3 regions of the Streptomyces sp. NPDC006510 genome follow, and region 3 is predicted to be linked to each of the others. Evidence: riboswitches for the same ligand, from Rfam matches in the RefSeq annotation. Region 3 holds a riboswitch; each other region holds the start of a gene.
What was found. Region 3 has a riboswitch for S-adenosylmethionine ahead of ABZY11_RS33195 (hypothetical protein). Riboswitches for the same ligand answer to the same signal wherever they lie in the genome.
Positions count from the first base shown of each region.

Region 1 (10,594 bases), on a different contig from region 3:
GCCGAGGAGTCCGCGTTCGGACGGCGCAAGCTGATCCGCAACACCATGTTCGGCGCGCTGGCCCTGGTGCCGCTCTCCGGTGTGGTGCTGCTGCGCGACCTCGGTCCGCTGCCGGAGAAGAAGCTTCGTTCCACCCTGTGGGCCAAGGGCAAGCAGCTCATCAACATGAACACGATGGAGCCGCTGCGTCCCGAGGACGTCGCCGTCGGTTCGCTGACCTTCGCCATGCCCGAGGGCCTGGAGGAGAGCGCGCACGACTTCCAGAACCAGATCGCCAAGGCCGCGCTGATGATCATCCGCATCGAGCCGGACAACATCAAGGACAAGCGCGAGCGCGAGTGGGCCCACGAGGGAATCGTGGCCTTCTCCAAGATCTGCACCCATGTCGGCTGCCCGATCAGTCTGTACGAGCAGCAGACCCACCACGTGCTCTGCCCGTGCCACCAGTCCACCTTCGACCTCTCCGACGGCGCCCGCGTCATCTTCGGTCCGGCCGGTCACGCCCTTCCGCAGCTGCGGATCGGTGTGAACGCCGAGGGCAACCTCGAAGCGCTCGGTGACTTCGAAGAGCCCGTCGGTCCTGCCTTCTGGGAGCGCGGATGAGTACTGCGACCGACACACAGCGCAAGGCGCCCGCCGGTGAGCGGGTGGCCGACTGGGCGGACGGCCGGCTCGGGATCTACTCCCTGGCCAAGGCCAACATGCGCAAGATCTTCCCGGACCACTGGTCCTTCATGCTCGGGGAGATCGCGCTCTACAGCTTCATCATCATCATCCTCACGGGTGTGTATCTGACGCTGTTCTTCGACCCGAGCATGAGCGAGGTCGTGTACCACGGCTCGTACGAGCCGATGCAGGGCATCCGGATGTCCGCGGCCTACGCCTCGACGCTGGACATCAGCTTCGACGTCCGCGGCGGTCTGCTCGTTCGCCAGATCCACCACTGGGCCGCGCTGATCTTCCTGGCCGGCATGTTCGTGCACATGATGCGCGTCTTCTTCACGGGTGCGTTCCGCAAGCCGCGTGAGATCAACTGGCTGTTCGGCTTCCTGCTGTTCGTGCTGGGCATGTTCACCGGCTTCACCGGCTACTCGCTCCCGGACGACCTGCTGTCCGGTACGGGTGTCCGCTTCACCCAGGGCGCGATCCTGTCGATGCCGGTTGTCGGCACGTACATCTCGATGTTCCTGTTCGGCGGAGAGTTCCCCGGTCACGACTTCGTCGGCCGGTTCTACTCGATCCACATCCTGCTGCTGCCGGGTATCATGCTCGGTCTGCTGGTGGCGCACCTGATCCTGGTCTTCTACCACAAGCACACGCAGTTCGCGGGTCCCGGCCGGACCAACAAGAACGTCGTCGGCATGCCGCTGCTGCCGGTGTACATGGCGAAGGCCGGTGGCTTCTTCTTCCTGGTCTTCGGCATCATCGCCGTCATCGCGGCCATCGCCACGATCAACCCGATCTGGAACATCGGCCCGTACCGTCCGGACCAGGTGTCCACCGGCGCCCAGCCCGACTGGTACATGGGCTTCGCCGAGGGACTGATCCGAGTGATGCCCGGCTGGGAGATCAACCTCTGGGGCCACACGCTCGTCCTGGGTGTGTTCATCCCACTGATGGTCTTCGGACTGGTGCTCGGGGTCATCGCCGTCTACCCGTTCGTCGAGTCCTGGATCACCGGGGACAAGCGCGAGCACCACATCCTGGACCGCCCGCGCAACGCCCCGACCCGGACGGCCTTCGGCGTCGCCTGGATCACCGAGTACGTCGTCGTCTTCATCGGCGGTGCCAACGACCTGTGGGCCACGCACTTCCACCTGTCGCTGAACGCCATCTCCTGGTTCGTCCGGATCTTCATCTTCGCGGGCCCGGTCCTCGCGTTCATCGCCACCCGGCGGATCTGCCTCGGCCTCCAGCGCCGCGACAAGGAGAAGGTGCTGCACGGGCGCGAGTCCGGCATCATCAAGCGCCTGCCGCACGGTGAGTTCGTCGAGATCCACGAGCCGCTCAGCCCCGAGCAGCTGCACACGCTCACCGCGCACGAGCAGTACAAGCCGGTCGAGATCGGCCCGACGGTCGACGAGAACGGTGTCGAGCGCAAGGTGTCTCTCCTGCAGAAGCTGCGGGCCCGGCTCAGCAAGGGCTACTTCGGCGAGAACAACCAGATCGCCAAGCCCACCGTCGAGGAGTACAAGGAGATCACCAGCAGCCACGGTCACCACTGATCGCCTGAACTGATCGCCACAGCGGGAGCCCCGTCCATTCGATGGACGGGGCTCTTTGCCGTCCCCGGCGCTCGATAGGGTGGAGGCGATCCCTTTTACCGGCTGTGGACCCAGGAGCGGACCATGAACGTTGTGACCCCGATCGGCGGCGACAGCGTGGCGGACCGTTCCTGGCCCGGTGTGCTGAACCCCCTGCTGCGCGGCGAGAACCTCACCGCCGACGAAACCGCGTGGGCGATGGACCGCATCATGAGCGGTGAGGCGAGCGATGTGCAGATCGCCGGGTTCGCGGTGGCCCTGCGCGCCAAGGGCGAGACCATCGACGAGGTGTCCGGCCTGGTGCGGGCGATGTACGAGCACGCCAACACCATCCACGTACCCGGTCGCACGGTCGACATCGTCGGCACCGGCGGCGACCTCGCCAAGACGGTCAACATCTCCACCATGTCGGCGGTCGTCGTCGCCGGTACCGGCGCCAAGGTCGTCAAGCACGGCAACCGCGCCTCCTCGTCGGCGAGCGGTTCCTCCGACGTGCTGGAGAAGCTCGGCGTCAACCTGGACCTCAGCGCGCAGCGGGTCGTCGAGGTCGCCGAGGAGGCGGGCATCACCTTCTGCTTCGCGGTGAAGTTCCACCCCGCCCTGCGTTATGTCGCCCGGGCCCGCAAGGAGCTCGGCACGCCGACGACGTTCAACATTCTCGGGCCGCTCACCAACCCGGCCAGGGTGCGCTCCCAGGCCGTCGGCGTGGCCGACCTGAAGATGGCGCCCATCGTCGCCGGAGTCCTTGCCGAGCGCGGCAATTCGGCGCTGGTCTTCCGCGGCGACGACGGCCTGGACGAGCTGACGACGACCGCGACCTCGCGGGTATGGGTGGTCCGGGACGGAACGGTGCGCGAGGAGGCGTTCGACCCGCGCGACGTCGGCCTGGAACTGGTGCCCGTGCAGGCCCTGCGCGGTGCGGACGCCTCGTACAACGCCGATGTGGCCCGGCGGGTGCTGGCCGGCGAGCGGGGCCCCGCGCGGGAGGCCGTGCTGCTCAACTCGGCGGCGGCCCTGGTGGCCCTCGACCCGACGGACGGCACGCTGAACGAGCAGCTCGCCGCCGGTATCGCGAAGGCCGCCGAGTCCATCGACTCCGGGGCGGCGGCCCGCGCGCTGGAGCGCTGGGTGGCGGTCAGCAACGCCTGAACGGGCGGAGATGTGGCGCGGGGCGAAGTCCGGATCCTGGACTGCGCCTTGCGCGTCTTCGTACGTATGGCAAGATGCTGGGCAGGTCATGAGTGACAGCGACTACGGCCCCGGCCCGCTGTCCGGCAACCCTCCGTCCGTGGCGGGGTGCCCCGGGTGAAGACCAGGCCGTAGGCAGCGAGGTCTGCGGCAAGCGCGGGCCCCTCGGCATCTGTGAATGCCAGCCCCCGGGGTCCTGGTCCCTAGGGAGCCTCTTGTGAGCACGCGAATGCGATAGGGCCTTCCGGCCCTCCTCCGCACACCCCTCTTTCACTTTCCGCTGCGCTGCCGCGTATCCGCCGGCGCATGCAATTCGCCTGCCTCTTACGGGAGTTCGCCATGTCTGTCTTCACCGCTGCCGCCGACCAGTCGCTTTGTGCCCCTCTGCCGGTTCTGGGCAAGGATGTGACGGTTCCGCTGGTCACCGGCGGTGAGGTCACGTACGCCGCTCTCGACTACGCCGCCAGCGCCCCCGCGCTCCAGCGCGTCTGGGACGACGTCGCCGCGTACGCCCCGTACTACGGCAGCGTCCACCGCGGGGCCGGGTACCTCTCGCAGCTCTCCACGGACCTCTTCGAGAACAGCCGCGCGACCGTCGCGGAGTTCCTCGGCTGCCGCGCCGACGACCAGGTGATCTTCACCCGCTCGACCACCGACTCGCTGAACCTGCTGGCCGCGGTCGTCCCGGCCGACTGCCAGGTCTTCGTGTACGAGACCGAGCACCACGCCTCGCTGCTGCCGTGGCGCGACGCCCGGGTGACGTACCTGAACGCCCCGCGCACCCCCGCCCAGGCCGTCGAGACGCTGGAGCGGGCGCTCGCCGACCGCGAGCCCCACGGCCCCGCGCTGGTCTGTGTCACCGGCGCCTCCAACGTCACCGGCGAACTCTGGCCGGTGAAGGAGCTGGCCGCCGCCGCGCACGCGCACGGTGCCCGGATCGTGCTGGACGCCGCCCAGCTCGCCCCGCACCACCCCGTCGACATCGCCGACCTGGATGTGGACTGGGTCGCCTTCTCCGGACACAAGCTGTACGCGCCCTTCGGCTCGGGCGTCCTCGCCGGCCGGGCCGACTGGCTGCAGGAGGCCGAGCCCTACCTCGCGGGCGGCGGCGCCTCGCGCAAGGTGGCCCGTCGCACCGACGGCGGTGTGGACGTCGAGTGGCATTCCACCGCCGCCCGCCACGAGGCCGGTTCCCCCAACGTCATCGGTGTGTACTCCATCGCCTCCGCCTGCAAGGCGCTCACCGAGGCGGGCTTCGACGACCTGGTCGCCCGGGAGCAGTACCTCGTCGATGCCGTCCGGACCGGGCTCGCCGGGGTTCGGGAGGTCAAGGTGCTCTCGCTGTTCGGCGACGACGCCCCGCGGGTCGGCGTCATCTCCTTCGTGGTGGAGGGCTGGAACAGCTCGCACTTCGCCGCCGCGCTCTCCGCCGAGTACGGCATCGGGGTCCGCGACGGCCTGTTCTGCGCCCACCCGCTGGTCCGCACCCTGCTGGGCAGCGACCCGCAGGAGGTCGGCGAGTGCGGTGCGCCGGAGGCCGAGCCGGGGGAGCGGTCGCTCAACGCGATCCGGGTGAGCTTCGGCGCCGGTACCCCGGACGAGCACATCGAGCGTTTCGTCCGCGCGGTCAGGGAGCTGGTGAGCGAGGGCGCCCAGTGGAAGTACCGCACCGAGGACGGCCGCTGCGTCCCGGACCGGGGTGCGGCGCAGCTCTGACGGCACACAGCACTTCGGCGGGGGACGGGCAGTCGAGCCCGTCCCCCGCCGAAGTGTCACACCGTGAAGGGTGTGCCTATGCGTCGAGGCCGATGGCGAAGGCGGCCTCCAGGTCGTGCTGCGAGTAGGTACGGAACGCCACATGCGTGTCGGTGGCCTCGACGCCGGGGATCTTGCTGATCCGGCCGGGGATGACATCGGCGAGATCGTCGTGCTTGGCCACCCGGACCATGGCGATGAGATCGTACGTACCGGTGACCGAGAAGACCTCGCTGACACTGTCCAGCGCGGCGATGGCCTCGGCGATCTCGGGAATCCGGTCCACGCTGGTTTTGATGAGCACGATCGCGGTGATCACGGCTGGCTGTCTCCCTCGGTGGCCGTGGCTGGTGCCTTCACTCTATCCGTACGCCGGTAACGCCCCCAGGCGTAGAGAAAGCCGAGTGCGAAGCCCACCACATGGGCCAGATAGGCCACGCCCGGCCCTCCGCTGCCCGCACCCTGGACCGCCAGCCACTGCAGGACGAACCAGAAGACCAGCACGATCCAGGCGGGGAAGCGCAGCGGCAGGAAGAAGAGGAACGGGAACAGGCTGGTGACCCGGGCCCGGGGGAACAGGTACAGGAACGCCCCGAGCACCGCCGAGATCGCCCCCGACGCGCCCACCAGTGTCTGGTCGGACGTGGCGTGCGCGGCCGCGTAGGCGACCAGGGCGAGATAGCCGCAGATGACATAGAAGAAGGTGAACCCGACCCGGCCCATGCGCTCCTCGGTCATCGCCCCGAACACGTAGAGGAAGAGCAAGTTGCCGAGCAGATGCAGCCAGCTGCCGTGCACGAAGAGGGCGGTGAGGGGGGTGAGCAGGGCGCGCGCGGAGCCCTCCCACAGCTCGCTGGGGATCACGCCCCAGCGTTCGAAGTACCCGGCCTGGGCGGCGAGCAGGGCGTCGGCGGTGCCGGGGACCGGGTTGAAGCCGGACAGCGGGCTGATCACGAAGACCAGGGAGCAGGCCGCGATCAGGGCATGGGTCACCAATGGTCCGCCCGGGGTGACCGTACGCAGCAGCCCACCGGTCACAGCTCGCCGATCGATCATGAACAGAGCATGACGCAAGCGGAGGGAACGGGACAGACCGCCTCGCCGTGTCGGGGGGACACGGCGAGGCCGTAGGGTTGCGGCAGGACATCCGCAGTTCGACGGCGCACCGCGAGATCCTTGAAGCAAGGCAGCACGAGGCTCGACGAAAGAGGACGCAACGATGACGACGGTTCCCCAGCCGACCGACGGGACCCGCTGGCGCTGCACGCTCTGCGGAAATCTCACGCGCTTCGACGTGACGCGCTCCTCGAAGGTCGTCGAATATGTCCATCTCGACCTGGCCGGTGAGTCCAGCGTCGAGGAACGCGAGGTGGTCAGTGAGACCATCGAGTCGGTGCGCTGCCGTTGGTGCAACGCGGTGGACCAGATCGAACTGGTGGACAGGCCGGGTGCCGACTCCTGACGGAGCCGCGCCCACAGACATTTGGGGTGACGGATGGTGGAGCAGCCCGCTGGCGGCGCCGAGTCGGCCGAGGCGGCCGACGGCGCCGTGGAGGCGCTCGACCGCCCGCTGCCCGAAGGTGTACGGCGGCGGGTCGTGGCGCTGGTCTCGGACGCGTTCGGCGGCCTGACGGTCACCGAACTCCCGGCCCAGCTGCGACAGTACGCCCGCTTCACCCCGACCCGGCGGGCCAAGTTCGCCGGGAACGCGATGGCAGCCGCCCTGGAGGGCGACGCGCTCTTCCGGCAGCGCATCGGCGAGCGGCTCAAGGAGGAGCAGCCGGAGCTGGCCGCCGCCCTGGAAGCCGGTGCGCCGCCCGCCGCGGCCGACCCCGTCGATGTGGCCGCGGCGGCCTATGTGCTGCGCCCGGCGGGCTGGGTCAAGCTGGTCGCCGCCGCAGGCGAGGAGGCCCAGCGCGCGGACGCCGAGCGCGCCGACGAGGAGAGCCGCCGCGAACTGGAGCGGCTGCGCGAGGAACTCGTCCGCGCCCGCTCCCAGACGAAGAGCGAGACGGAGCGGCTGCGCGGCGAGCTGGACGCGGCCCGCAAGGAAGCCGAATCCCTTCAGCGCAAGCTGCGCAGCGCCGTCAACGAGGTCAAGCGCGGCGAGGCCGCGTTGCGCCGCAGCCGGGCCGAGACCGACGCCGTACGGTCCGAGGCGGCCGCCCAGGTCTCCGCGGCGGAGAGCGAGAGCCGCCGGCTCAAGGCTCGGCTCGGTGAGGCCGAGGCGTCCGTGGAGGCGGGCCGCCGCGCCGCCAGGGAGGGCCGCTCGGTCGAGGACATGCGGCTGCGGCTGCTGCTGGACACGGTGCTCGACGCGGCGAGCGGGCTCCGCCGTGAACTGGCCCTGCCGCCCTCCTCGATGCGTCCCGCGGACAGCGTCGACGCGGTCGAGCCGGGCCGGCTGTCGCCCAAGGACATTGCCGCCAGGGCGCTTTCGGAGACCGACCCGGCCCTGCTCGACCAACTGCTCGCGCTGCCGCAGGCGCATCTGATCGTCGACGGCTACAACGTCACCAAGACCGGCTATCCGCAGTTGCCGCTGGAGAAGCAGCGGTTGCGGCTGCTGGGCGGGCTCTCGGTGCTCGCCGCGCAGACCGGCGCCGAGATGACCTGTGTCTTCGACGGGGCCGAGCTGGCGGCCCCGGTGCTGCTCGCACCGCCGCGCGGGGTCCGGGTGCTGTTCAGCAAGCCCGGTGTGACCGCCGACGAGCTCATCCGTCAGCTGGCGCGCGCCGAACCTCCGGGCAGACCCGTCGTGGTGGTCTCCACCGACCGCGAAGTCGCCGACGGAGTGGCGATGGCGGGCGCCAGGCCCGTTGCGTCCGTCTTGCTCCTGAAGCGCCTTTCGCGTGTCTAGCGGCACTTGCCGGGTCTTGGTGGAAATCAGGGAACGGACCGTCAAGTCACCGCTACAGCCCGTGCGTCGTGGGTAAAGAAGTGCAGCCTGTGACGAGATTTTTCGTGTGAGGATTTGAACTGATCACAAGATGGTCACTAGGGTCGGGCCTCGAACCTTCGCACGGTTGATCACCCATCCGGGGTGACAGTGAAGGCACCGCCGAGTCCGTGACGTGCACGGAGCCGGGGATTCGAATCCCCCACAGCCCGGTAGGCGGCTCGAGGAAGAAGGAGCTCGCCTCCGTGGCGTCCCACCGTCGTCCCAAGCAGCCGAGCCGCGCCCGTGTGACCGTGCTCACCGCGACCGCCGCCGCGGCTGTGGCCCTGACCTCCCAGGCGGCCCACGCCGACCCGAAGCCCTCCAAGGGCGAAGTCAGGGCGAAGGTCGAGAAGCTCAGCCACGAGGCCGGCGAGGCCAACGAGAAGTACTACGGCGCCAAGGAGAAGCAGCAGAAGCTGCAGAAGGAAGTCAGCGCGCTGCAGGACAAGGTGGCCCGAGGCCAGCAGGAGATCAACACGCTCCGCAACGGCCTCGGTTCGCTCGCCGCGGCGCAGTACCGCTCCGGTGGCATCGACCCGTCGGTGCAGCTCTTCCTCTCGTCCAACCCGGACACCTTCCTCGACGAGGCCTCGGCCCTCGACCAGTTGACGGCCAAGCAGACCGAGACCCTGGGGAAGATCCAGGAGAAGCAGCGGGTCCTCGCGCAGCAGCGCAAGGAGGCCCAGGACAAGCTCGGTGACCTCGCGGACGTACGCAAGACGCTCGGCGAGAAGAAGAAGACCCTCCAGACCAAGCTGGGCGCGGCGCAGCGCCTGCTCAACTCGATGACCGCCGCCGAGCGCGCGAAGATGCGCGAGGACCAGCAGCGCGCCAGCCGTTCCGCGGGCGACCGGGTCGAGCTGGGCAACGAGGTCCCCGCCTCCGCCTGGGGTGCCGCCGCCCTGAACGCCGCCAAGACCCAGGTGGGCAAGCCGTACGGCCGTGGCGGTACCGGCCCCGGGTCCTTCGACTGCTCCGGGCTGACCCAGTGGGCCTATGCCCAGGCCAACGTCCAGATCTCCCGGGTCACGTACACCCAGGTCAACGACGGTGTCCACATCGGGCGCAGCGCGCTGAAGCCGGGCGACCTGGTCTTCTTCAACAACACCTCGCACGTGGGCCTCTACGCGGGCAACAACACCCTCCTGCACGCCCCGTACCCGGGCACGTTCGTCCGCTTCGAGTCGATGGACACCATCGGCAGCTTCCAGTTCGGCGTGCGCGTCGGCTGACGACGTCCGAACGGGCGAATTCCCGCGCCCGCGCAGACCGTCCGCCCCGCCGGAGACCACAGGTCACCGGCGGGGCGTCGCCGTTTCTGTTGCCTTCCGCCCGGCGCGGCCGTTCGCCGCTCCGTGACCGTCCGGCTACTGTCTGCCTGCCGTGCAGCTCCCGTTCGTCGGTCCGCCCGCCCCGGGTGGCAGGGGCTGCGCGCGGCTGCGTACAGCGGAAGGGAGTGCGGCGTCCTGTGGTGTCCCATCGCCGTTCCACACAGCCCGGCCTCAACCTGAGCGTCCGGGCCACCGTTCTGTCGGCCGCGGCGGCGACCGCCGCCGCCACCCTCGGGGCGGCCACCGCGAACGCCGACCCGCAGGACGCGCCCCGGACCCCCGAGGCCCGCATCGACCGGCTGTACACCCAGGCCGAGCAGGCCACCGAGCGGTACAACAAGGCCGGTGAGAACGCCGACCGGCTGCGCGGCGAGGTCGACCGGGCCCAGGACCGGGCGGCCCGCGGCCAGGAGCAGGTCAACCGGATGCGTACGGTGCTCGGTTCGGCGGCGAGCGCGCAGTACCGTTCCGGTGGCATCGACCCCTCGCTCGCCCTGCTGCTCTCCTCCGACCCGGACAGCTACCTCGACCGGGCGGCCGTACTGGAGCGTCTGACCGGCCTTCAGGCCACCGAGCTGCGCCAACTCCAGCAGGTCCAGCGCGGGCTCACGCAGACCCGCGCGGAGGCGGCCCGCGCGCTGGCCGAACTGGAGCGCAACCGGGCGGCCGCCACCCGCCACAAACGGACCGTCGAGCGCAAACTCGCCGAGGCCAGGAAGCTGCTGGACACGCTGCCCGGTGCCGACCGGGCGGAGTTCGAGCGGGCCTCGCGCTCCGGCCGCGACGGCGCCTACCCCGCCATGGCCGATCTGCCGGCCGGCTCCGCACGCGCGGCGGCCGCCGTCATGGCGGTCCGGCAGGCACTGGGCCGCCCGTACGTCTGGGGGGCCAACGGGCCGGCCGGATTCGACTGTTCCGGGCTGATGCAGTGGGCGTACGCCCAGGCCGGGGTCAGCCTGCCGCGCACCTCGCAGGCCCAGCGGTACGCGGGACACATGGTGCCGCTCTCCGCGGCCCGCCCCGGCGACCTGGTCGTCTACCGCGCGGACGCCGGCCACGTCGCGATGTACGTCGGCAACGGCCAGGTGATCCACGCGCCGTACCCGGGCGCCGCG
Region 1 covers NZ_JBEXPH010000017.1:43,390-53,983, reverse strand. Annotated here, with positions in the region: gene ABZY11_RS08435 (Rieske 2Fe-2S domain-containing protein) at 1-603, shown strand, start outside; gene ABZY11_RS08430 (cytochrome bc complex cytochrome b subunit) at 600-2,225, shown strand; gene trpD (anthranilate phosphoribosyltransferase) at 2,349-3,413, shown strand; SAM riboswitch class IV at 3,498-3,615, shown strand; gene ABZY11_RS08420 (aminotransferase class V-fold PLP-dependent enzyme) at 3,792-5,168, shown strand; gene ABZY11_RS08415 (Lrp/AsnC ligand binding domain-containing protein) at 5,245-5,526, opposite strand; gene ABZY11_RS08410 (rhomboid family intramembrane serine protease) at 5,523-6,263, opposite strand; gene ABZY11_RS08405 (hypothetical protein) at 6,427-6,669, shown strand; gene ABZY11_RS08400 (NYN domain-containing protein) at 6,703-8,067, shown strand; gene ABZY11_RS08395 (NlpC/P60 family protein) at 8,352-9,380, shown strand; gene ABZY11_RS08390 (C40 family peptidase) at 9,617-10,594, shown strand, end outside.
Region 1: linked by a shared signal. The riboswitch ahead of ABZY11_RS08420 (aminotransferase class V-fold PLP-dependent enzyme) and the one ahead of ABZY11_RS33195 (hypothetical protein) in region 3 are both predicted to bind S-adenosylmethionine.

Region 2 (10,594 bases), on a different contig from region 3:
CCAGGGTCGACAGGGCCTCGCCCTCGACGTCCTCGGCGATGATCAGCAGCGGCTTGCCGGACTGCATGACCTTCTCCAGCAGCGGAAGGAGGTCCTTCACGTTGCTGACCTTGGAGTTGACGATCAGGATGTACGGGTCGTCGAGGGACGACTCCATGCGCTCCATGTCGGTGGCGAAGTACGCCGAGATGTAGCCCTTGTCGAAGCGCATACCCTCGGTGAGCTCCAGCTCCAGACCGAAGGTCTGGGACTCCTCGACGGTGATGACGCCTTCCTTGCCGACCTTGTCCATGGCCTCGGCGATGAGCTCGCCGATCTGGGTGTCGGCGGCGGAGATGGAGGCCGTCGAAGCGATCTGCTCCTTGGTCTCCACGTCCTTGGCCTGCTCCAGGAGGGCGGCGGAGACGGCCTCGACGGCCTTCTCGATACCCCGCTTGAGGGCCATCGGGTTGGCACCCGCGGCGACGTTGCGCAGGCCCTCGCGGACGAGAGCCTGGGCGAGAACGGTGGCGGTGGTCGTACCGTCGCCGGCGACGTCGTCCGTCTTCTTGGCGACCTCCTTGACCAGCTCCGCACCGATCTTCTCGTACGGGTCCTCCAGCTCGATCTCCTTGGCGATGGAAACACCATCGTTGGTGATCGTGGGGGCGCCCCACTTCTTCTCAAGGACGACGTTGCGACCCTTGGGGCCAAGGGTGACCTTGACGGCGTCGGCGAGCTGGTTCATGCCGCGCTCGAGACCGCGCCGGGCCTCCTCGTCGAACGCGATGATCTTGGCCATGTGAAGTGGTCCTCCCGGACAGGGGTGGATTTCTCCGGACCGAGTGGCGCCCGCGACGGACGGCCTGCGTGACCGGTGGTTCCTTGCCCCACCGACCTGCGGGCCTCACCGGCCCGGTCCAAGTTCTGTCACTCTCACCTGGAGAGTGCTAACGCCAATGATTAGCACTCGACCCCCGGGAGTGCAAGCGTCCCCCTCCGGATGTGGGCAACGACGGACGGCTGTGGACAACGGCGCGCGGCACGCCGAGACGCACACCGAGACGAACGCCGGAACGCACACCGGGCCCCGCACGCCAGGACGCGCTGAGGGCCCGTACCCCCGGGGTACGGGCCCTCAGTGCGTGAGTGGTGTCGTTGGCCGACCGCGCCGAACTCAGCCGACGGCGAGCTTGACCATGTCTGCCTGCGGCCCCTTCTGGCCCTGCGAGATCTCGAATTCAACTCGCTGACCCTCTTCGAGGGTGCGGTACCCGTCCATCTGGATCGCGCTGTAGTGGACGAAAACATCCGCACCACCGTCGACCGCGATGAAGCCGTACCCCTTCTCCGCGTTGAACCACTTGACGGTGCCCTGAGCCATGCCTAACTCCCCTATTACTGGCCCTTGCGCAGGACCGCACTTCGCGGACCCGGGTCAGAACTCACCCTCCGACAGGAGAGGGTGTGTGCGCCGGAACGCGTCGACCGCGGCTGAATGTATCTGCCCAACTGCCCTCTGCAACAGGTCAATCGGACGAGAATTCTCGGCAGCACCGAACGCCCGGATATGCGGAATTCATGAGATTCCTGGGCAAGTCGGGCCAGGCAAAGGCGACTTATGCCGCAAGCACAACGCACACTTTGGCTGCTTCTTGTCGTGGCCGGGCGCATTCTCATATGCGGGGGGCACGGGGCAGCTGGGGGGACTTCCCACACTGTACCGCGCTCAACCATGCAGAATTGCCCCCTCCGCTTCAATCGCGGAGAGGGCAATTCGATAACGCGGTGCGGTCGGACGGGGCGTCAGCAGCCGCCCGCCACCGCCGGAATGATCGAGATGCCGGCGCCGTCCGGCGTCGCCGTCTCCAGGCCGCCCTCGAAGCGCACGTCGTCGTCGTTGACGTACACGTTCACGAAGCGGCGCAGCTTGCCCTGGTCGTCCAGGACGCGGGCGGCGATGCCCGGGTGGTTCTGCTCCAGGGACTCGATGACCTGGGAGAGGGTCGAGCCCTCGGCCGGGACCTCTGCCTGGCCGCCCGTGTAGGTGCGGAGGATGGTGGGGATGCGGACCTTGACGCTCATGGTGGGTGCCCTTCCTGGAGTCTCGGGTGGTCAGCTGGTGGCGAGGCCCGCGGCGCGGAACGCGTCCAGGCTGGGGCGGATCGTCGCGGTCGCCTGCGAGGTGTCGGCCACCGCGTCCAGGGTCTTCAGGCCGTCACCCGTGTTGAGTACGACGGTGGTCAGCGCCGGGTCGATCAGACCGGCCTCGATGAGCTTCTTCGTCACGCCGACCGTCACACCGCCCGCCGTCTCCGCGAAGATGCCCTCGGTGCGCGCCAGCAGCTTGATCGCGTCGACGACCTGCTCGTCGTCGACGTCCTCGACCGCGCCGCCGGTGCGGCGGGCGATGTCCAGGACGTACGGGCCGTCGGCCGGGTTGCCGATGGCGAGGGACTTGGCGATCGTGTTCGGCTTCTGCGGCCGGACGACGTCGTGGCCGCCCTTGTACGCGACCGAGACCGGCGAGCAGCCCTCGGCCTGGGCGCCGAAGAGCTTGTACGGCTTGTCCTCGACGAGGCCGAGCTTGATCAGCTCCTGGAGACCCTTGTCGATCTTCGTGAACTGCGAGCCGGACGCGATCGGAATGACCAGCTGGTCCGGGAGCTGCCAGCCGAGCTGCTCGCAGATCTCGTACGCCAGGGTCTTGGATCCCTCGCCGTAGTACGGACGCAGGTTGACGTTGACGAAGCCCCAGCCCTCGCCGAGCGGGTCGCCGATGAGTTCGGAGCAGAAGCGGTTGACGTCGTCGTAGTTGCCCTCGATGCCGACCAGTTCGCCGCCGTAGACCGCGGCCATGACGACCTTGCCCTGCTCCAGGTCGTGCGGGATGAACACGCAGGAGCGGAAGCCGGCGCGGGCCGCGGCGGCGCCCACGGCGCCGGCGAGATTGCCGGTGGAGGAGCAGGAGAGGGTGGTGAAGCCGAAGGCGCGGGCGGCCTCGATGGCCTGGGCGACGACGCGGTCCTTGAAGGAGTGCGTGGGGTTGCCGGAGTCGTCCTTGACGAACAGCTTGCCCTGCTCGACGCCGAGCTCACGGGCGAGGTTGTCGGCCTGGACGAGCTTGGTCCAGCCGGGGTTCAGGTTCGGCTTCTCCGCGACATCGGCGGGGACCGGCAGCAGCGGCGCGTAGCGCCAGATGTTGTCCGGTCCGGCCTCGATGCGCTTCTTCAGCTCTTCGGGGGAGCCGCTCGGCAGGTCGTACGCGACTTCGAGCGGCCCGAAACAGGACGCGCAGGCGAAAATGGGACCGAGGTCGAAACGCTCGCCGCACTCGCGGCAGGAAAGCCCCGCGGCAGGACCGAGGTCGACGGCTTTGACGTCTGTGACGGCGTCGGCGTCGGCGGAAGAATTGGTGCTTACTGCAACGGTCTGCGCAGCCATGGAGGCGAGGCCCTTTCTCCTCATCTTCCTCGCGGCGCGTTTCGCCACGAGACGGAATTGGCACCTTCCCCACCTGACCTCGCGGTCGGCGGGAGGGTTGCCGGGACTTCAACGGGCCGTTCCCTCAGTCCCTCTGGATGAGCGCTGTGGCACCGGATCTTCGATCCGGGCATTTATCGGCGGACGGACCCCGGCATGCGATGGTCGTCCGCGTTGTTCAAGACTGTAACCGAAGCATCGGACTGTTGAGATAGTCGTCCGAACCGCGAGATGGATCACATACAGGGAGTATCGACCGTGCTGGAAGAGGTCGAATGCTGGCTGACCAGGCGCTCCTGGTCAGCCGCCGACCGCCCGCTGGACAGTCTGCTGGCCGCCAGGGCCAGGGCCGGTGAAGCGGGCCGCGGGAGCGTCAGTGTCGTGCTGCCCGCGTTGAACGAGGAGGCGACGGTCGGCGAGATCGTCGCCACGGTCCGGCGCGAGCTGATGGAGAAGGTCCGGCTGGTCGACGAACTCGTGGTGATCGATTCCGGTTCCACGGACGCCACCGCGAAGGTGGCCCGGGAGGCCGGCGCCCGGGTGGTGCACCGCGACGCGATACTCCCCCGGATACCGGCCGTGCCCGGCAAGGGCGAGGTGCTGTGGCGGTCGCTCCTGGTGACCGGCGGCGACATCGTGTGCTTCATCGACGCCGATCTGAAGGAGTTCTCGGCGGATTTCGTCTCGGGCATCGTCGGACCGCTGCTGACCGATCCGGATGTGCAGTTCGTGAAGGCGATGTACGACCGCCCCTTCGGTGACACCGCCGGTCAGGGCGGTCGCGTGACCGAGCTGGTGGCCCGTCCGCTGCTCAATCTGCACTGGCCGCAGCTGGCCGGTTTCGTCCAGCCGCTGGGCGGCGAGTACGCCGTACGCCGCTCCCTGCTCGAACGGCTGCCCTTCCCCGTCGGCTACGGCGTCGAGCTGGGCCTCCTGGTCGACGCGCTGCACACGGTGGGGCTGGACGCGCTGGCCCAGGTCGACGTGGGGGTGCGCAAGCACCGGCACCAGGACGGGCAGGCGCTCGGCCGGATGGCGGCGGCGATCTACCGGACCGCACAACTGCGGCTGTCCCGCGGCCACCTGGTGCGTCCGGCGCTCACCCAGTTCGAGCGCGGCACGAACGGCTTCGTACCGCGCACCCATGCCGTGGACACCGAGGAGCGGCCCCCGATGTGCGAGATCGAGGAGTACATTTCGCGCCGCGCGGCCTGACTTCGCACGTTTGGGCGGTTCGTGATCGGGCTAGATTCCGCAACATGGTCTCCGCGCACGATGCCCAGCCCGCTGCCCGGTCCGATGCCCAGGTCCTCGTCGCGTCCAACCGCGGCCCGGTCTCGTACACCCTGGAGACGGACGGATCGCTCGACGCGAAACGGGGCGGCGGCGGTCTCGTCTCCGGGCTGAGCGCCATCGACGACAAGCTGTGGGTGTGCGCCGCGCTCGGTGACGGCGACCGGGAGGCGGTCCGGCGCGGGGTCGCCGAGCCGGGCGTACGGATGCTCGACATCGACGCGGGGGTCCACGCCGACGCGTACAACGGCATCGCGAACTCGGTGCTCTGGTTCGTCCACCACATGCTGTACCAGACGCCGCTGGAGCCGGTCTTCGACGCGGAGTTCCGGCGGCAGTGGGCGTCGTTCGAGACGTACAACCGGGCCTTCGCCGAGGCGCTCGCCGAGGAGGCGGGGCAGGGCGCCGCGGTACTGGTGCAGGACTACCACCTGGCCCTGGTGCCGGGCATGCTCCGCGAGCTCCGCCCCGACCTGCGGATCGGCCACTTCTCGCACACCCCGTGGGCGCCCGTCGACTACTTCCGGCTGCTCCCCGACGACATCGCCGAGCAGCTGCTGCACGGCATCCTGGGCGCGGACCGGGCGGCGTTCCTGACCCGGCGCTGGGCGGACGCGTTCATCGGCTGCTGCACCCAGATCCTCGGCGGTACCGGGCGGACCAGGATCGGGGTGCACGGGCTCGGCGCGGACGCCGACTTCCTGCGCCGCCGCGCGCACGAGGCGGATGTGGACGAGCGGATGGCGACGCTGCGCGAGCAGGCCGGCCCCGGCCGGAGAACGATCGTACGGGTGGACCGAACGGAACTGTCCAAGAACATCGTGCGCGGCCTGCTCGCGTACCGCACGCTCCTGGACGAGCGGCCCGAATGGCGCGAACGCGTCGTCCATGTCGCCTTCGCGTACCCCTCGCGGCAGGACCTCGCGGTGTACCGGGACTACACGGCCGAGGTGCAGCGGGTCGCCGACGACATCAACGCCGCGTACGGCACGTCCGGCTGGACGCCGGTCGTGCTGCACGTCAAGGACGACTTCGCCCGCTCGCTGGCCGCGTACCGGCTGGCCGACGTGGCGCTCGTCAACCCGATCCGCGACGGCATGAACCTGGTCGCCAAGGAGATCCCGGTCGTCTCCGACCACGGCTGCGCGCTGGTGCTGTCGCGGGAGGCGGGGGCGTACGAGGAGCTGGGCAGCGACGCGGTCGTGGTGAACCCGTACGACGTCTCCGAGACGGCGGCGGCGCTGCACGAGGCGCTGACGATGGCGGAGGACGAGCGGGCCGAGCGCACGGCACGACTGGCCGCGGCGGCGGTCGCGCTGCCGCCGCAGCAGTGGTTCCTGGACCAGTTGGACGCACTGCGGCAGGACTGAGCCGCCGGGCCGTCAGATCCGCCGGGCCAGCGCGGCCAGGAAGGCGGCGACGTCGCCCGGTCCGCCGAGGAGCAGGTCGGCCCGCTCGGCCAGCTCGGGCACCTCCGCGCTGCCGCTGCAGACCAGCAGGCCGGGGATGCCGTCGGGGCCCTCGGAGCGGAGCTTCTCCACTGCGGCGTACGCGGCGAGGTCGCCGAGGTCGTCGCCCGCGTACAGCACGGATTCGGCGTCCGTCTCCCGTACGTACTGGGCGAGCGCGACGCCCTTGTCCATGCCCGGCGGGCGCAGCTCCAGGACCAGCCGGCCCGGTTCGACGATCAGTCCGTGCCGGGCGGCGAGTTCGCCGAGCGGTCCGCTCAGCGCCTCGAACGCGGCCTGGGGGTCGGTGGCCCGGCGGGTGTGGACGGCGATCGCCCGGCCCTTCTCCTCGATCCAGGTGCCGTGCCACGAGCCGGCCCGGTCCAGCACGCCGGGGAGTTCGGCGCGGACCGCGGCGATGCCGGGGTGCGGGGCGGGGGCGTGGACGGTGCCGGACACGGAGTCCCAGCGTTCGGCTCCGTAGTGGCCGAGGACGACGAGGTGGTCGAGGCCCGGCACTCCGGCGAAGCCGCCGTGCCGGACCGCGACGCCGGCCGGGCGGCCGGTGATCACGGCGATGGAGGCCACTTTCGGGGCGAGCGCGACGAGGGCGTCGACGGCGCCGGGGTGGGCGCGGGCCTGTTCCGGGTCCGGGACGATGTCGGCGAGGGTGCCGTCGAAATCGAGCGCGATGACGGCGCGGTCGGGGCGCGCGAGGATCGCGGCGAGGGCCTCTCGGCCGGGTGGGGTGGTGGGGGTCGGGAACTCGGGCGGGGTTTCGCTCGGCGCGGGTGCGGAGGCAGGTGCCGATGCGGGTGCGGATGCGGGTCTGGGTGCTTCCGGGTTGCTGCCCATGGGGCGAGCCTATAGCGGGGGCGGGAGGTTGGGGCGGGTGCGGGCATTCCCGGGGGCGCTGCCCCCGGACCCCCGCTCCTCAATCGCCGGAGGGGCTCGATCGCTCAGCGTCGTCCGCGTCTCGCGTCTCTCACCCGGCGCAGGCGGTTCACCGTCACCGGGTCCTCCGCCAGTGCGCGGCGGTCGTCGAGGAGGGCGTTCAGGAGCTGGTAGTAGCGCGTGGGCGAGATGCCCAGCTGTTCGCGGATCGCCCGTTCCTTCGTCCCGGGACCGGGCCACGACTGCCGTTCGACGGCGAGCACGGCGCGGTCCCTGTCGGAGAGGCCGTCCGGGTCGTCGGGGCCATTCGTGGGGGCGGTCATATCAGCCAACATATCGCCCGCCCGGAGGGCCGCCACCCGCTGCTCCGCGTCCGCCACTACTTCGTGTGTTCCGCCGCCGACGCATCGCGCGCGATCCGCCCCAGCACCCTCTCGGGGCTGCCGTTCGGCTCGACCGCCTTGCCGATGTTCTCCTTGATCGACTCGCTGGACCGGGCCCAGGACGTCTTGCCGTACGGATAGAACTGCGAGTCCGGCAGCGCGGCCAGGAACTTCCACAGCGGCTTGTACCTGGCGTCGGACTCCATGGCCGCGGAGGCGCTGTCGGTGACCGGCAGCAGGTCGTACTCGTCGGCGAAGTCGATGACGTTCTTGTCGGTGAACAGGTAGTCGAAGAACTTGCCCAGCTGTACGCGGTGGCCCTGCTGCTTGAAGCCCATGATCCAGTCGGCCACGCCCAGCGAGCCCTTGCTGGGGCCGTCGGTGCCGGGCAGCGGCACCATGCCGACGGAGACGCCCTTCCGCTCGGCCTCCTGCATCAGCGTCGGGTGGCCGTTCAGCATGCCGACCTGTCCGTCGGTGAACGCGTCGAACGCCTTCTGGCGGTCGAGCTTCCCAGGGGCGACGGGGCCGACGAGGCCCTTGTCGACCAGGTTCGCCTTCAGCCAGTCGAACGTCCTGATGTTCTCGGCCGAGTCGATGTCGTACGAGCCGCTGTCGTCGATGTAGCCGCCGCCCCCGCCGAGCAGCCACATCATGGTCTCGGCCTGGGGCTCCTCCGGACCGAGCGGCAGCGCGAACGGGTAGGCGACGCCGCGCTGCCTGAGCACCAAGGCGTCGTCGCGGATGTCGTCCCAGGTCTGCGGGGCGTCGAGACCCGCCTGCGCGAAGAACTTCTTGTTGTAGAAGAGCAGCCGGGTGCTGGCGACGAACGGCAGTCCGTACTGGGTGCGGTCCAGGCTGCCCGCGTCGGCGAGGGACGGCAGGAAGTTGGCCTGGGTTCGGATGGACAGCATCTGGTCGGCCCGGTAGAGCTTGCCGGCCTTGGCGTAGTCGGCGTACGCGCCGATCTGGGCGATGTCGGGGGCCTGCCCCTTCTTCACCATCGCGGCGACCTCGCGGTCGATGTCCTTCCACGAATGGACGCTGACGTCGACCTTGATGCCGGGGTGGGAGGCCTCGAAGCCCTTGGCCAGCCGGTCCCAGTACTTCTCGGAGCTGTTGGCCGGGCCGTTGCCGTAGTCGGCCGCCACGAGCTTGAGGGTGACCTCCCCCGAGCCGCTCCGGCCGCCGCAACCCGACAGTGTCGCCGTCATGCCCAGTGCGGTCACTGCCGCGGCCAGTACCCGGTAGCGCAGCTGCACAGCCCAGACCGTCCTCATCCATTGCGTCGTCCGTGCCGGCCACGCCGTCGTGGGGCTCTGCGAACGAGGTGCGATCCTCCCCCAGGCCATTGTCGTTGGTCTACACCACAGCGGGTCTCGCTTTCGCAACGCACCCGGGACGGCACCCGGCACCGCCGCAGCTGAGAGCATTGCCCTCGCCCTGCGCCTACTGATAAGTAGGTTTCGGTGCAGGACCCTTCGGGGTCCGGACCCGCCCCACCGCTGTGCCGTACCGCCCGCATCGTTACGTTCCACGCCGCAAGGAGCCGCCCAGCATGTCGCGTACCGCAACGGAAATTGCCACCCAGCCCGGCTGCTGGCGGCGTGCCGCGGAGGCGGCGACGGCGTTCGACGGGCTGCCGCGGCCGGGCGAGCGGGTCGCCGTCACCGGGTGCGGCACCTCCTGGTTCATGGCCATCGCGTACGCGGCGCTGCGCGAGGCGGCCGGGCAGGGCGAGACGGACGCGTACCCCTCCTCGGAGTTCCCGGCCGGGCGCCCGTACGACCGGGTGGTGGCGATCACCCGGTCCGGCACGACGACCGAGGTGCTGGAGCTGCTCGGCGAGCTGCGCGGCAAGGTCGCCACGGTCGCGCTGACCGCCGACCCGAGGACCCCGGTCATGGACGCCGCCGACGCGGTGGCCGTACTGGACTGGGCGGACGAGGAGTCGGTCGTCCAGACCCGGTTCGCCACCACCGCGCTGGCCTTCCTGCGGGCCGGCCTGGAGGCGTCGGGTCCGCTGCCGGCCGGGGTGAAGACGGTGGCCGCCGCCGCGGTGGACGCGGAGCTCGCGGTGACGGAGCCGCTGGACGAGGCGGTGGTCTCGGCCGAGCAGTGGACGTTCCTGGGGCGCGGCTGGACGTACGGGCTGGCGCAGGAGGCCGGGCTGAAGATGCGCGAGGCGGCGGGCGCCTGGACCGAGTCGTACCCGGCGATGGAGTACCGCCACGGCCCGATCTCGATCACCGGGCCGCACCGGGTGGCGTGGGTGTTCGGCCGGCTGCCGGAGGGGCTCGCGGGCGATGTGGCGCGGGTGGGCGGCACACTGGTCGTGCATGCCACGGCGGACCCGATGGCGGATCTGATCAGGGCGCAGCGCCTCGCGGTCGAGCTGGCGGAGTCGAAGGGGTACGACCCGGACCATCCGCGCAACCTCTCGCGCAGCGTGATCCTTTCGCCCTGAGCTGTCCCGGGACGGCCCGGTTCCCGTACCGCGGATTCCTGGTCGCGATTTTGTATGCATCCGCAACAAACCGGGATAGTGGACTAGACCTTTTTGCCCACTCGGGCGAAACTGTTTCCCGTGAAACACGTCATCGCCCTCGATGTGGGCGGCACCGGAATGAAGGCCGCACTGGTCGGGGCCGACGGCGCCCTGCTGTACGAGGCGCGGCGGGCGACCGGCAGAGAGCGCGGCCCCGAAGCCGTCGTCGAGTCGGTCCTCGGCTTCGCCGCCGATCTGCGGGCATACGGCGAGGAGCACCTGGGCGAGGGCGCCGTCGCGGCCGGCGTCGCCGTGCCCGGCATCGTCGACGCCGAGAACGGGATCGCGGTCTACGCCGCGAACCTGGGCTGGCGCGACGTGCCCATGCGGCAACTGCTCGGCAAGCGGCTCGGCGGTGTCCCCGTCGCGCTCGGCCACGACGTACGCACCGGCGGGCTCGCCGAGGGCCGGATCGGCGCGGGCAAGGGCGCCGACCGCTTCTTCTTCGTACCGCTGGGCACCGGCATCGCCGGGGCCATCGGGATCGCGGGCACGATAGAGGCGGGCGCGCACGGGTACGCGGGCGAGATCGGCCACATCGTGGTCCGGCCGGACGGCCCGGACTG
Region 2 covers NZ_JBEXPH010000001.1:30,495-41,088, reverse strand. Annotated here, with positions in the region: gene groL (chaperonin GroEL) at 1-781, opposite strand, end outside; gene ABZY11_RS00200 (cold-shock protein) at 1,157-1,363, opposite strand; gene ABZY11_RS00195 (MoaD/ThiS family protein) at 1,786-2,064, opposite strand; gene thrC (threonine synthase) at 2,095-3,423, opposite strand; SAM riboswitch class I at 3,441-3,567, opposite strand; gene ABZY11_RS00185 (glucosyl-3-phosphoglycerate synthase) at 3,721-4,677, shown strand; gene ABZY11_RS00180 (trehalose-6-phosphate synthase) at 4,722-6,125, shown strand; gene otsB (trehalose-phosphatase) at 6,138-7,058, opposite strand; gene ABZY11_RS00170 (DUF3263 domain-containing protein) at 7,163-7,420, opposite strand; gene ABZY11_RS00165 (extracellular solute-binding protein) at 7,477-8,760, opposite strand; gene ABZY11_RS00160 (sugar isomerase) at 9,039-9,947, shown strand; gene ABZY11_RS00155 (ROK family protein) at 10,068-10,594, shown strand, end outside.
Region 2: linked by a shared signal. The riboswitch ahead of thrC (threonine synthase) and the one ahead of ABZY11_RS33195 (hypothetical protein) in region 3 are both predicted to bind S-adenosylmethionine.

Region 3 (10,594 bases):
AGGCGCTGGTGTGCGGTTGTGCGGTGGGACGGCGTCGGATCATGCGGCTGTCCTTCGGGTCGGCGAGTACGCCGTCCGGGGATGCCTGAAGCCGCAGAGTGTCGTCGGTGAAGAACTCGGCGCGGGCCTTGAGCGGACCGGCCTGCCTGATCGCGCCATGGCGGGAATTGGTGACCGGCGCGTGGCACATCCCCGACTTTTTGATCAGTCCTGATCAGAAAACGGTCTCTCTGGACCGAAAAAGTGGTGAGAACGGTCGTGAATAGTGCCTAAAGACTCACCGAATTTCCCTATAGTGAAGCCGCGTTGATCATCCGACCACCGCAACGAGCGAAGCCTTCGTCGCAGGAGATTCCGTACGATGACGACGCCCGCATCCGCGGTGCCCGACCGCCCGTCCGTATCCCCGGCGCCCCCCGTCGGACGCTGTCCGGCAGGTGCCGGTACGTCCGCCGTGCCACTGAGCGGACCCGAGTTCCACACGGAACCCCATGTCGTCTACCGCGCCATGCGGAGCGAACACGGACCCGTCGTACCCGTCGAGCTGCCCGGCGAGGTGCCGGCCTGGCTGGTCATCGGCTACCGGGAGCTCCACCAGGTCACCAGCGACGGCGAGTTGTTCCCCAGGGACGTCGCGCTGTGGAACCAGTGGGGGAACATCCCCGAGGACTGGCCGCTGTTGCCGATGGTCGGCACCCCGATGCCGTCCATCTACTTCACCGCCGGGGCCGAGCACCGACGTCACGCCGCGATGGTCGGGCAGGCGCTTGAGGAGGTCGAGCACTTCGAACTCCGCAGGGACTGCGAGGAGTTGGCCGATCGCCTCGTCGACGGACTCTGTGACCGCGGCACGGCGGACCTGATCGCCGACTTCGCTGTGCCGCTGCCGGTGCTCGTCCTCGCCCGTCTGATCGGATTCCCCGACGCGGACGGTCCGCGGATCGCCGAGGTGCTGAGGGATCTGGCCGACGGCGGTCCCGGCGCGCAGGAGGCCCATCTGCGGTTCGGCGAACACATGCAGCGGCTGCTGGCGGCCAGGCGGGCCGCACCCGGCAACGACGTGACCTCGCGCATGCTGGCGTACGCCGGAGAGTTCACCGATCAGGAGTACGTGCTCGATCTGATGGCCATCACGGCGGCGGGGCACCTCACCACGGCCGACTGGATCGGCAGCTCGCTCCGGCTGATGCTCACCGACGACCAGTTCGCCGTGGCGCTCTCCGGCGGTCGGCACAGCGTCGCCGAAGCCATGAACGAGGTGCTCTGGGAGGAGGGCCCGACGCAGATCCTCGCCGGTCGCTGGGCGGCCCGCGACACCCGGCTGGGGGGTCGGAGCATCCGGGCCGGGGACATGCTGCTGCTGGGCCTGGGTGCCGCCAACGCCGATCCGCACATCCGGCAGCATCTCTCCACCTCGGGAGGGCTGTCCGGGCAGAGCGGCAACAGCGCGCACCTGGCGTTCAGTCACGGCGAATACCGCTGCCCCTTCCCCGCGCAGGAGATCGCCGAAATCATCGCCCGCACCGGGATCGAGGTGCTGCTCGACCGGCTGCCCGACCTGGAACTTTCGGTACCCGCAGAGGAGTTGGTGCGGCGACAGTCCGCCTTCCTGCGGGGGACGACCGCGCTGCCCGTCCGGTTCGCCCCCGTCCGTCCGACAGGAGACTTGTCTTGAACTGCCCGCACGCCGCCGCCCGGGAAGCCGCTTCGAGTGGTGGGGCCGTTGTCATCGACCCGCTGGTCCAAAACCTGGACGGTGAGACGGCACAGCTGCGTGATGCCGGTCCGCTCGCCAGGATCGAACTGCTCGGCGTCCCGGCCCTGACCGTCACCCGCCATGCCCTGGCCCGCCAACTGCTCGTCGACCCCCGGCTGGTCAAGGACCTCGATGCCTGGGGGCTCTGGCAGCGCGGCGAGGTCACACACGAGTGGCCGTTGATCGGCGTGATCGATGCCGGGCGTTCCATGTTCACCGTGGACGGCGCCGAGCACCGACGACTGCGCACCAAGACCTCCCAGGCGCTCACACCGCGCCGGCTGGAGGAGATACGCCCGGAGATCGAGAAGTTCACCGAGGAACTGCTCGATGCCCTCGCTGAACGGAGCGAGCGGAACGAGGGCGGTGCGGTCGACCTCAAGTCCGTGTTCGCCCAGCCGTTGCCGATGCGGGTCGTCGGCATGCTGATGGGTGTGGACGAGGCCCAGCACCCCATGCTGATGAAGCGGTACAAGGCGTTCTTCTCCATGCTCACACCGCAGGAGGAACGCCTGGCGCTGCTGGCGGAGTTGGACGTCTTCTACGCCGCTCTCGTACGCGAGAGGACGGCGCGTCCGACCGACGACCTCACCAGCGCCCTCATCCTTGCCGAAGAAGGCGGCGAACCGCTCACCGAGGAAGAGGTGGTGGGCAATCTCAAGGCGATGGTGGCCGCCGGGCACGAGACCACCATCGGGCTGATCCTGAACGCCGTACGGGCCCTGCTCACCCACCCCGACCAACTGCGCAGGGTTCTCGACGGTGAGATCCCGTGGGAGACGGTGATCGAGGAGACCCTGCGCTGGGACACCCCCACCACTCATCTGCTGATGCGGTTCGCCACGGAGGACATCCAGGTGGGCGACGACGTGATCGCGAGGGGGGAGGGAGTGGTGATCTCCTATCGCGCCATCGGCCGTGACGTCGAGCAGCACGGGGCGGATGCCGACTCCTTCGACATCACCAGGCCGGCTCCGATCCGCCACATGACCTTCGGCCACGGACCCCACATCTGCCCCGGAGCCGCGCTCTCCCGGGTCGAGGCAGGCATCGCCCTGCCCGCACTGTTCGGGCGTTTCCCCCGGCTGCGGGCGGCCATCGCGGACGAGGAGGTCCGCAAGCTGCCGGTGATGACGCAGAACGACATGGAAGCCTTCCCCGTTCTGCTGCACGGCTGAGAACCTGACGACCCGTCGGGCACCTCGTCGGTGGGATACAGTTCTGGCAGGTCATGAGTTCCAGTGCACAGCCCCGGCTAACTGGACGGCACCCCGCTCCGCTGCGGGTGCTCCGGGTGACGACCGGCCCCATGCGCGGCGCATGGGGAACAGCGGACCATCGGGGCGGCGCACCTGGGGTCCATGATCCTGGGAAGGCGAAGAAGCATGCTCCCCCATCCCGTCCGGAACGACGACTGCCCCAGCCACGGCCCCGGTCACCACGTCCACTGGATCCACGCCAGGAAGTGCCACCAGGAGCCCGGCCAGGCCGTGGAGCTCCTGCTCACCTCCGGTGACGTCGGCGCCGACGGCTGGATCGAGCTGCGTCCCGCCTTCGATCACGCCGAGGAACTGCCGAAGGTGTGGACGCATGCCCCGGCAGCCCTCACGGAACTGCTCGCGCAGCACCGCGGACGCGTGTTCTGGCTGCCGCGGTGGCACGCCCTGAAGCTGGTGGACTCCGCAGGCCGTGCCACCGCCCTGGTCAACGCCGGTTTCGAGGGCGGCCCGCTCTGCACGACGACGGCCCCCGACCTGCGGCGGACCGCCGGCGGCACGAGCTACGGTCTGTAGCCGCCCGTCAGCGCAGCGCGTCCGCCAGTGCGCTGTCCGCCGCGGCGCGCGACTCCTGCCAGAGGGTGGTCACCGGCTCCCACACATGGACTCCCTCAGGCATGCCCACGGTGGCCCCGCCGAAGGCGACGCCCAGATGGGAGGGGTCCGCCGCCACGGACAGGCTGCCGACGACGTGGCCTTCGGTGGCCGCCGGGTCCGCGGTCCGCACGGCGGCGTACGCCCGCTCGTCCCGGGACAGTACGTACGGCCCGCTCCCGGTGGGCGGGACGGCCTCGGCGGAGCCGTCCAGGCCCCTGAAGGTGATCGTGGGGATCCGGTCGACCACGCAGGACCGGTTGCCGTTGTTGGTGACGCTGATACGGGCGACGTTCCGCTGTCCGCCGGGTGCGGCGTGTACTTCGAGGGCCTTTTCCTGGCAGGTTCCGAGGCGGCTCGCGGTACCGGCGGGCGCGGGGCCGGCCGTTGCCGACGCCGTGGTGACGGTCAGTGGCAGGGCGGCTGCGACGGCGAGCCCGGCGGTGAGAGCGGAGCGGAGACGCATGGTGTTTCTCCCGTTGGATCGACAGCCTGCGGATACGGCCGGACGGCCCGTCGGCCGGTGCGGCCGACATGGACAGTGTGAACTGTATGGCCCGACCTCCGCGACAGATCGGATATATCCGTCCGATGTATCCGGTGCCGGGACGGGCTACCACGGGTGTCGGCCTCCTCGGCCGGGGGCCGGGCCGACACAAGCGGCATGCGGCGCTTCGGGTCGGAGCCGCTCAAGGGGCGGGGCCGCCGGGGACCGAAGCGGCCACCGGGCCCGGCGCCCCGCCCCGTGGGCCGTCACCGTGTCCGGACGGTCGCCATCACTTCCCGGTCCGGCTGAAGCGTCAGTGCCGGTACCGGCTCGATGACACCCGGGTCCACGTCCAGCTCGAAGCGGCGCGCCAGCACGGCCAGGATCAGCACCGCCTCGACCATCGCGAACCGCGTGCCCAGACAGACCCGGGGGCCGCCGCCGAACGGGAACCAGGCGTACTCCGCGATGTCGTCGCCGGTCTCCGGATCCCAGCGCTCGGGGCGGAACTCCTCCGGCTCGGGGAACCACCGCTCGTCGCGCTGGGTCACCCACTGGCTGGTCCACACCCGGGTGCCCTCCGGCATCGGGACACCGCCGATCTGCGCGCCCGCCTTCGCGACGCCGGTGACCAGCCAGATCGTCGGGTACAGGCGCAGCGTCTCCTTGACCACGGACTGGGTGTACGTCAGCCGCGCGTAGTCGTCGAACCCCGGCTCCCGGTCGCCGAGAACCCGGTCCAGCTCCTCGGTGAGCGCGGTACGCACCCGCGGATTGCGGGCGAGCAGATACCAGGCCCACACCAGGGTGGAACTGGTCGTCTCGTGCCCGCCGATGTACAGCGTGACCGTCTCGTCGCGGATCTCCTGGTCGGTGAGGTGCGCGCCCGTCTCGTCGACCGCGGTCAACAACCGGCTCAGCAGGTCGGGGCGTTCGTCCCCGCCGTCGCGATGGCGGGCGACGACCCGGCCCACCTCGGCGTCGATGACCGCCGCGGCCTTCTTGATCCTGGCCCGGCCCGGAGTCGGCACCCAGTCCGGCAACAACGCGCCGATCCCGGCGAACTCCTTGCCGATCTCCTGCTGCGCCACATCCATCGCCCGGCCCATCGCCTCGGCGTCGGCCGCCGTGTCGACGCCGAAGATGGTGCGCACAGCGATCCGCTGGGTCAGCGCCGCCATCTCCCGTTTGATGTCGATGCGTTCACCGGCCGACCAGGTGTCCGCCAGCTCCACCGTGCTGCTCGCCATCGTCGCCGCGTACGACCGCACCTGCTTGGGCCGTACGGAGGGCTGCACCAGCGACCGCTTCCGCCGCCAGTCCGTGCCGCGGGCGACCACCACGCCGTTGCCCATCACGGTCCGGAAGGCGATCCCGAGCGCCGGCTGGTCGAAGGAGCGTTCCGTCTCGGTGAGCAGCTCGCCTATGCAGTCCGGATCGGCTATGTACACACATGAGTTGGGGCCGAACCGCCAGCCCACCATGTCCCCGTGGGAGCGCAGACGCTCGAAGAAGGCGAGGGGGTTCTTTCCGAACTGCGGCAGGCTCCCGAGGAACGGCAGCCCCTTCGGGCCCGGCACGATCCGGTGGCTCCGCGGCTCGGCGTCGATGGCCGGGCCGGTCTCCGTGGACATGAAAGTCTCCGCTCCCTTGTGGCGCACCCGAATCGGTGCGCGGCGACCTGACTTCAGCGCTACCGCACGCCCTGGAACAAGTCATCGGCCTTGTGCGGTACGTGAGTTGTCGAGGGTAGCCGCGCGGCGCCGCTCCGGGAGCACCCGGGCGGCAGGGTGGCCGAGGAGACGCTGTCCGTCACCGCCGGACGGGCCCTGGTCCGGGCCCGTCCGGCGGCGTGCCGGTCTCCTGGTCCGGAGCCCGTCCCGCTGCGTGCGCGGGTCAGACGCCCGGCGGGACCCGGGACGGGCGGCCGCTGCCGCGGGGGTGGGTGTATCCGAAGAGGGCCGCGAGCGCCCCGAGCACGCCGCCGCCGACCGTCCACAGCCAGCGGTCGGTCCACCAGCCCGACGCCCAGCCGTCCTCGGGCTCACTGCCGAGCGAGACCTTGGGCGAGGTGCCGTCGTCGCCGGCGGCCGAGCCGTCCGAGGCCTGCTTCACGGAGGACGCGCCGGGGACCAGCGGCTCGGCGAGGGTGCCGTCCACGTCACCGGCGCCACCCTTGTCGGCCGCCGTGATCTCGACCTCGGTCTGTACCGGAAGGCCGAGGTCCGCCGAGGGCAGGTCGACGACCGTGAGGCGTACGTAGTAGCTGCCCGGCAGTGGGTCGTCGGCCCACGGCTCGGACCAGGCGCGGACGGTCCGCAGGACGCAGGTCAGCTCGACCGCCGACGCGTCGGCCGCGGCCTTGCCGGTCTGGCGGCCGTGCATGCAGGCCTGGCGGCGCCGCAGCCCGTCGTACACATCGACCTGCCACGTCGAGGCGCCGTGCCGGGTGGCGCTCTCCGGCAGGGTGATCTTCGCCTTGACGGTGGCCCGCTGGCCCGCGTCGGCGGGGAACACCCAGTACAGGTAGTCACCCGTGGACGCCCCGGCGGTGGCCCGCTGGTTCTGCTGGACTGCTGTCGCCGTACGGAAGGTGGTGCCGGCCTCGGTGGGGCCGGAACCGTCCTCGGAGGCGCTCGGGCTCGGGCTCCCCGACGGGTCGTCGGCCACCGCGCTGCCCGCCGAGGTCAGCAGGGCGAGCCCGGCGAGCAGCGCACCCGCGAGTACACGTGTCGTACGCATCAGTTGGTCCTCCAGACGGCGACGCGCCAGCGCGAGATCCAGCCGAAGACCAGGCCCGCGATCAGCCCGGTGAGAACCAGTACGCCCAGCAGCCACCAGCCGCGGCCGAGTCCGAACGCGGCCACGTCGGCCGCTTCGTCCGGGGCGTCCACCAGGTCCACGGTCAGCTCGACCGGCATGCCCGGCGAGGTCTTCACCGAGGCCGGGGCCGAGTAGGAGTTGCTGACCTGGAGACACACGGTCTCGGCGGCCGGCTTGTCACCGCTGTCCGTGTCGTCCTCCTCGGCCTTCGGGTAGCGCAGGCCGGAGGAGATGGCATCCGTGCGGCCGGTACCCGACTCCGATCCCCGTACGATTTCCCGGCCGTGCACGGTCAGCGCCCGCAGCAGCACGCCGTAGTCGTTGTTCACGGCGCGGTCGGCGAAGACGCTGACCGAGGCGCGCAGTTCCTGACCGGGCAGCACATCGACCCGGTACCAGCGGTGCTCACCGAACTTCTCGCGGTCGGTGTACAGGCCGGCCTTGAGCTGCGGTGCCGCGGAGCAGCTGTCCGCGCCCTTCGTCGCCACGGGGGTGACCACGGGCTCGGCGGCCCGGTCGACCAACTGCTTGACCCGGCCGGAGAGTTCATCGGTGTGCTGGACCGCGGTGTAGGTGCCGCCGGTGGCCTCGGCGATACAGGTCAGCTGCTCACGGATCTTCGCGTTCGGCACCAGGCCCAGTGTGTCGATGACGAGGTGGATGCCGCGGGCCGCGATGTCACGCGCGACCTCGCACGGGTCGAGTGGGCCGCAGGTGTCCTCGCCGTCACTGATCAGAACGATCCGGCGGGTGGAGTCACCGCCTTCGAGGTCGTCGGCGGCGCCCAGCAGGGCCGGGCCGATCGGGGTCCAGCCGGTGGGGGCCAGGGTGGCGACCGCGGTCTTCGCCTCGGTACGGTCCAGCGGGCCGACCGGGTAGAGCTGCTTGGTGTCCTTGCAGCCGACCTTGCGGTCGTTGCCCGGATAGTCGGCGCCGAGCGTCCGGATGCCGAGCTGCACCTGCTCGGGCACCGCGTCCAGGACCTCGTTGAACGCCTGCTTGGCGGCTGTCATCCGGGACTGGCCGTCGATGTCACGGGTCCGCATGGAGCCGCTGACATCGAGCACCAGCTCGACCTTGGGGGAGGCTTTGGCGGGGGCTTCGTCGGCGGCGGCGGGGAGCGCCGAACCGAGCCCGGCGGTCAGGGTGGCGAGCAGGATGCCCACTCCGACCGTCAGCCTTTTTCTTATGATCATCGCCGGATACTAGTGAAGATCGCTTCGCTTCCCCAAACCGGTCCGGAGGCGGCTGGGGAACCGTCAGAAACCGCCGAGCAAGGGGCCCGAGGCGCGTTCCAGGACCGATCCGACCCGCTCCCAGGTGGCCGAGTCCCGCTGGACGGGGGGAAGCCGGGTGTCCTCGCCGGTGCTCCAGCCGGTGGCGATCGCGACCGGATCGGTGCCGGTGGCCGCGGCCGCGGCCAGTGCGGCGGCGCCCAGTGCCACCGGCTCGCCGATCCCGGGCATGATCACGGGACGGCCGGAGAGCCGTCGTACCGTCTCCACCCAGGCCCGTCCCCGGGCACCGCCGCCGATCAGCCGCAAGGGGCGGGTGGCCACCTCGGGACCGGCCGGGTCGAGGCCGCAGGACCGCAGCAGTTCGTCGAGGGCGCGCAGCACGGTGACGACGGCGCCCTCGTAGGCGGCGCCGAGGAGCTGCCGGGGCGTGGTGTCGTGCCGCAGCCCGGTGAGCAGGCCGGCGGCAGTGGGCAGATCGGGGGTGCGTTCGCCGTCGAGGTAGGGGAGGAGCACCGCCTCGCCGCCCAGGGACGTGTCGTCGCGGTCCAGGCCGAGCAGGGCGGCGACCTTGTCCACGGCGAGCGTGCAGTTGAGGGTGCAGGCCAGCGGGAGATACGTACCGTCCGCCGCGGCGAATCCGGAGAGCGCCGGTGACGCGGGCCGGGTCCGGGATGCCGCGAAGACCGTTCCCGAGGTGCCGAGGCTGAGGACGGGGTGATCGAGGAGCCCCGCGCCGCCCAGTCCGAGGCCGATGGCGGCGCTCATATTGTCCCCGGTGCCCGCGGCCACGGCGACCGTGCCGGGCAGTCCGAGCGCGTCGGCCGCTTCGGCGGTCAGTGAGCCGACGCGGGTCGCGCCGGTCTTGGCCACCTCGGGCAGCAATGCGGCGTCCAGACCGAGGAGTTCGAGAAGCTCCGGGTCGTAGGCTCTGGTCGCGGTGGAGTACCAGCCGGTGCCCGAGGCGTCGCCGGGGTCGGTGGCGGCGGCGCCCGCGAGGCGTTCGGTCAGGAAGTCATGGGGGAGGCGTACGGCCGCGGTCGCGGCGGCGTTGTCCGGTTCGTTCTCCCGCAGCCACTGCCATTTCGACGCGGTGACGGCGGCCACCGGCACCGATCCGGTCCGCGCGGTCCAGGCGTCCGGGCCGCCGAGCGCCTCGGTGAGCGCGGCGGCCTGCGGGGCGGAGCGGGTGTCGTTCCACAGCATCGCGGGGCGCAGCGGGCGGCCCGACCGGTCGAGGACGACGAGTCCGTGCTGCTGTCCGGCGATCGCGATGCCGATCACGGCCGACGCGGCGACCGAGGACTCCTTCAGCCCGGCGCTGACGGCGTCGCGCAGCGCGTGCCACCACAGCTCCGGATCGCTCTCACGGGCCCCCGCCTCACCGCGCACGACATGCGGGGCGCGGCCCACGGCCAGCAGCCGGCCGCTCGCGGCGTCGACGAAGGCGGCCTTGGTGGACTGGGTGGAACTGTCCACGCCGATGACGACGGTACGCGGCGGCATGGCGCCCTCATTCCTGTGCTGAGCGGGGTACGGATTTTAGTCGTGTGCAAAACAAAATACGTGACCGAGTCCGTGCCGAACAGTGGCCCGTGCGGGGGTTACGCGCCGACCGCCACCCATGCATCATTAGTCATGACACTGAACAAATAAGGTTCGGGCGCCTCGACCGGTCCCGCGCCCGACGGCACCGAAGGCGGCCAGACGATGACGGAACGCTTCACGCCCACCCCCGACGACAGGTTCACCTTCGGACTCTGGACGGTGGGCTGGCAGGGACGAGACCCGTTCGGCGACGCGACCCGCGCGGCGATCGACCCGGCCGACTCCGTGCGGCGGCTCGCGGAGCTCGGTGCGTACGGTGTGACATTCCACGACGACGACCTGATTCCGTTCGGCTCGACGGACACCGAGCGCGAAGGGATCGTGAAGCGGTTCCGCCAGGCGCTGGACGCGGCCGGGCTGGTCGTTCCCATGGCGACGACGAACCTGTTCACCCACCCGGTGTTCAAGGACGGCGCGTTCACCGCCAATGACCGGGACGTACGCCGCTACGCCCTGCGCAAGACGCTGCGCAACATCGACCTCGCCGTCGAGCTCGGCGCCACCACCTACGTCGCCTGGGGCGGCCGCGAGGGCTCCGAGTCCGGTGCCGCCAAGGACGTCAGGGTCGCCCTCGACCGGATGAAGGAAGCCTTCGACCTGCTCGGCGATTACGTCACCGAACAGGGCTACGACCTGAGGTTCGCCATCGAGCCCAAGCCGAACGAGCCGCGCGGCGACATCCTGCTTCCCACCATCGGTCACGCCCTCGCCTTCATCGAGCGTCTGGAGCGCCCGGAGCTGGTCGGCGTCAACCCGGAGACCGGACATGAGCAGATGGCCGGGCTGAACTTCCCGCACGGCATCGCGCAGGCGC
Region 3 covers NZ_JBEXPH010000157.1:1,385-11,978, forward strand. Annotated here, with positions in the region: gene ABZY11_RS33185 (cytochrome P450) at 362-1,675, shown strand; gene ABZY11_RS33190 (cytochrome P450) at 1,672-2,934, shown strand; SAM riboswitch class IV at 2,984-3,093, shown strand; gene ABZY11_RS33195 (hypothetical protein) at 3,142-3,549, shown strand; gene ABZY11_RS33200 (DUF4232 domain-containing protein) at 3,557-4,093, opposite strand; gene ABZY11_RS33205 (cytochrome P450) at 4,381-5,748, opposite strand; gene ABZY11_RS33210 (hypothetical protein) at 6,011-6,856, opposite strand; gene ABZY11_RS33215 (VWA domain-containing protein) at 6,856-8,133, opposite strand; gene xylB (xylulokinase) at 8,197-9,678, opposite strand; gene xylA (xylose isomerase) at 9,883-10,594, shown strand, end outside.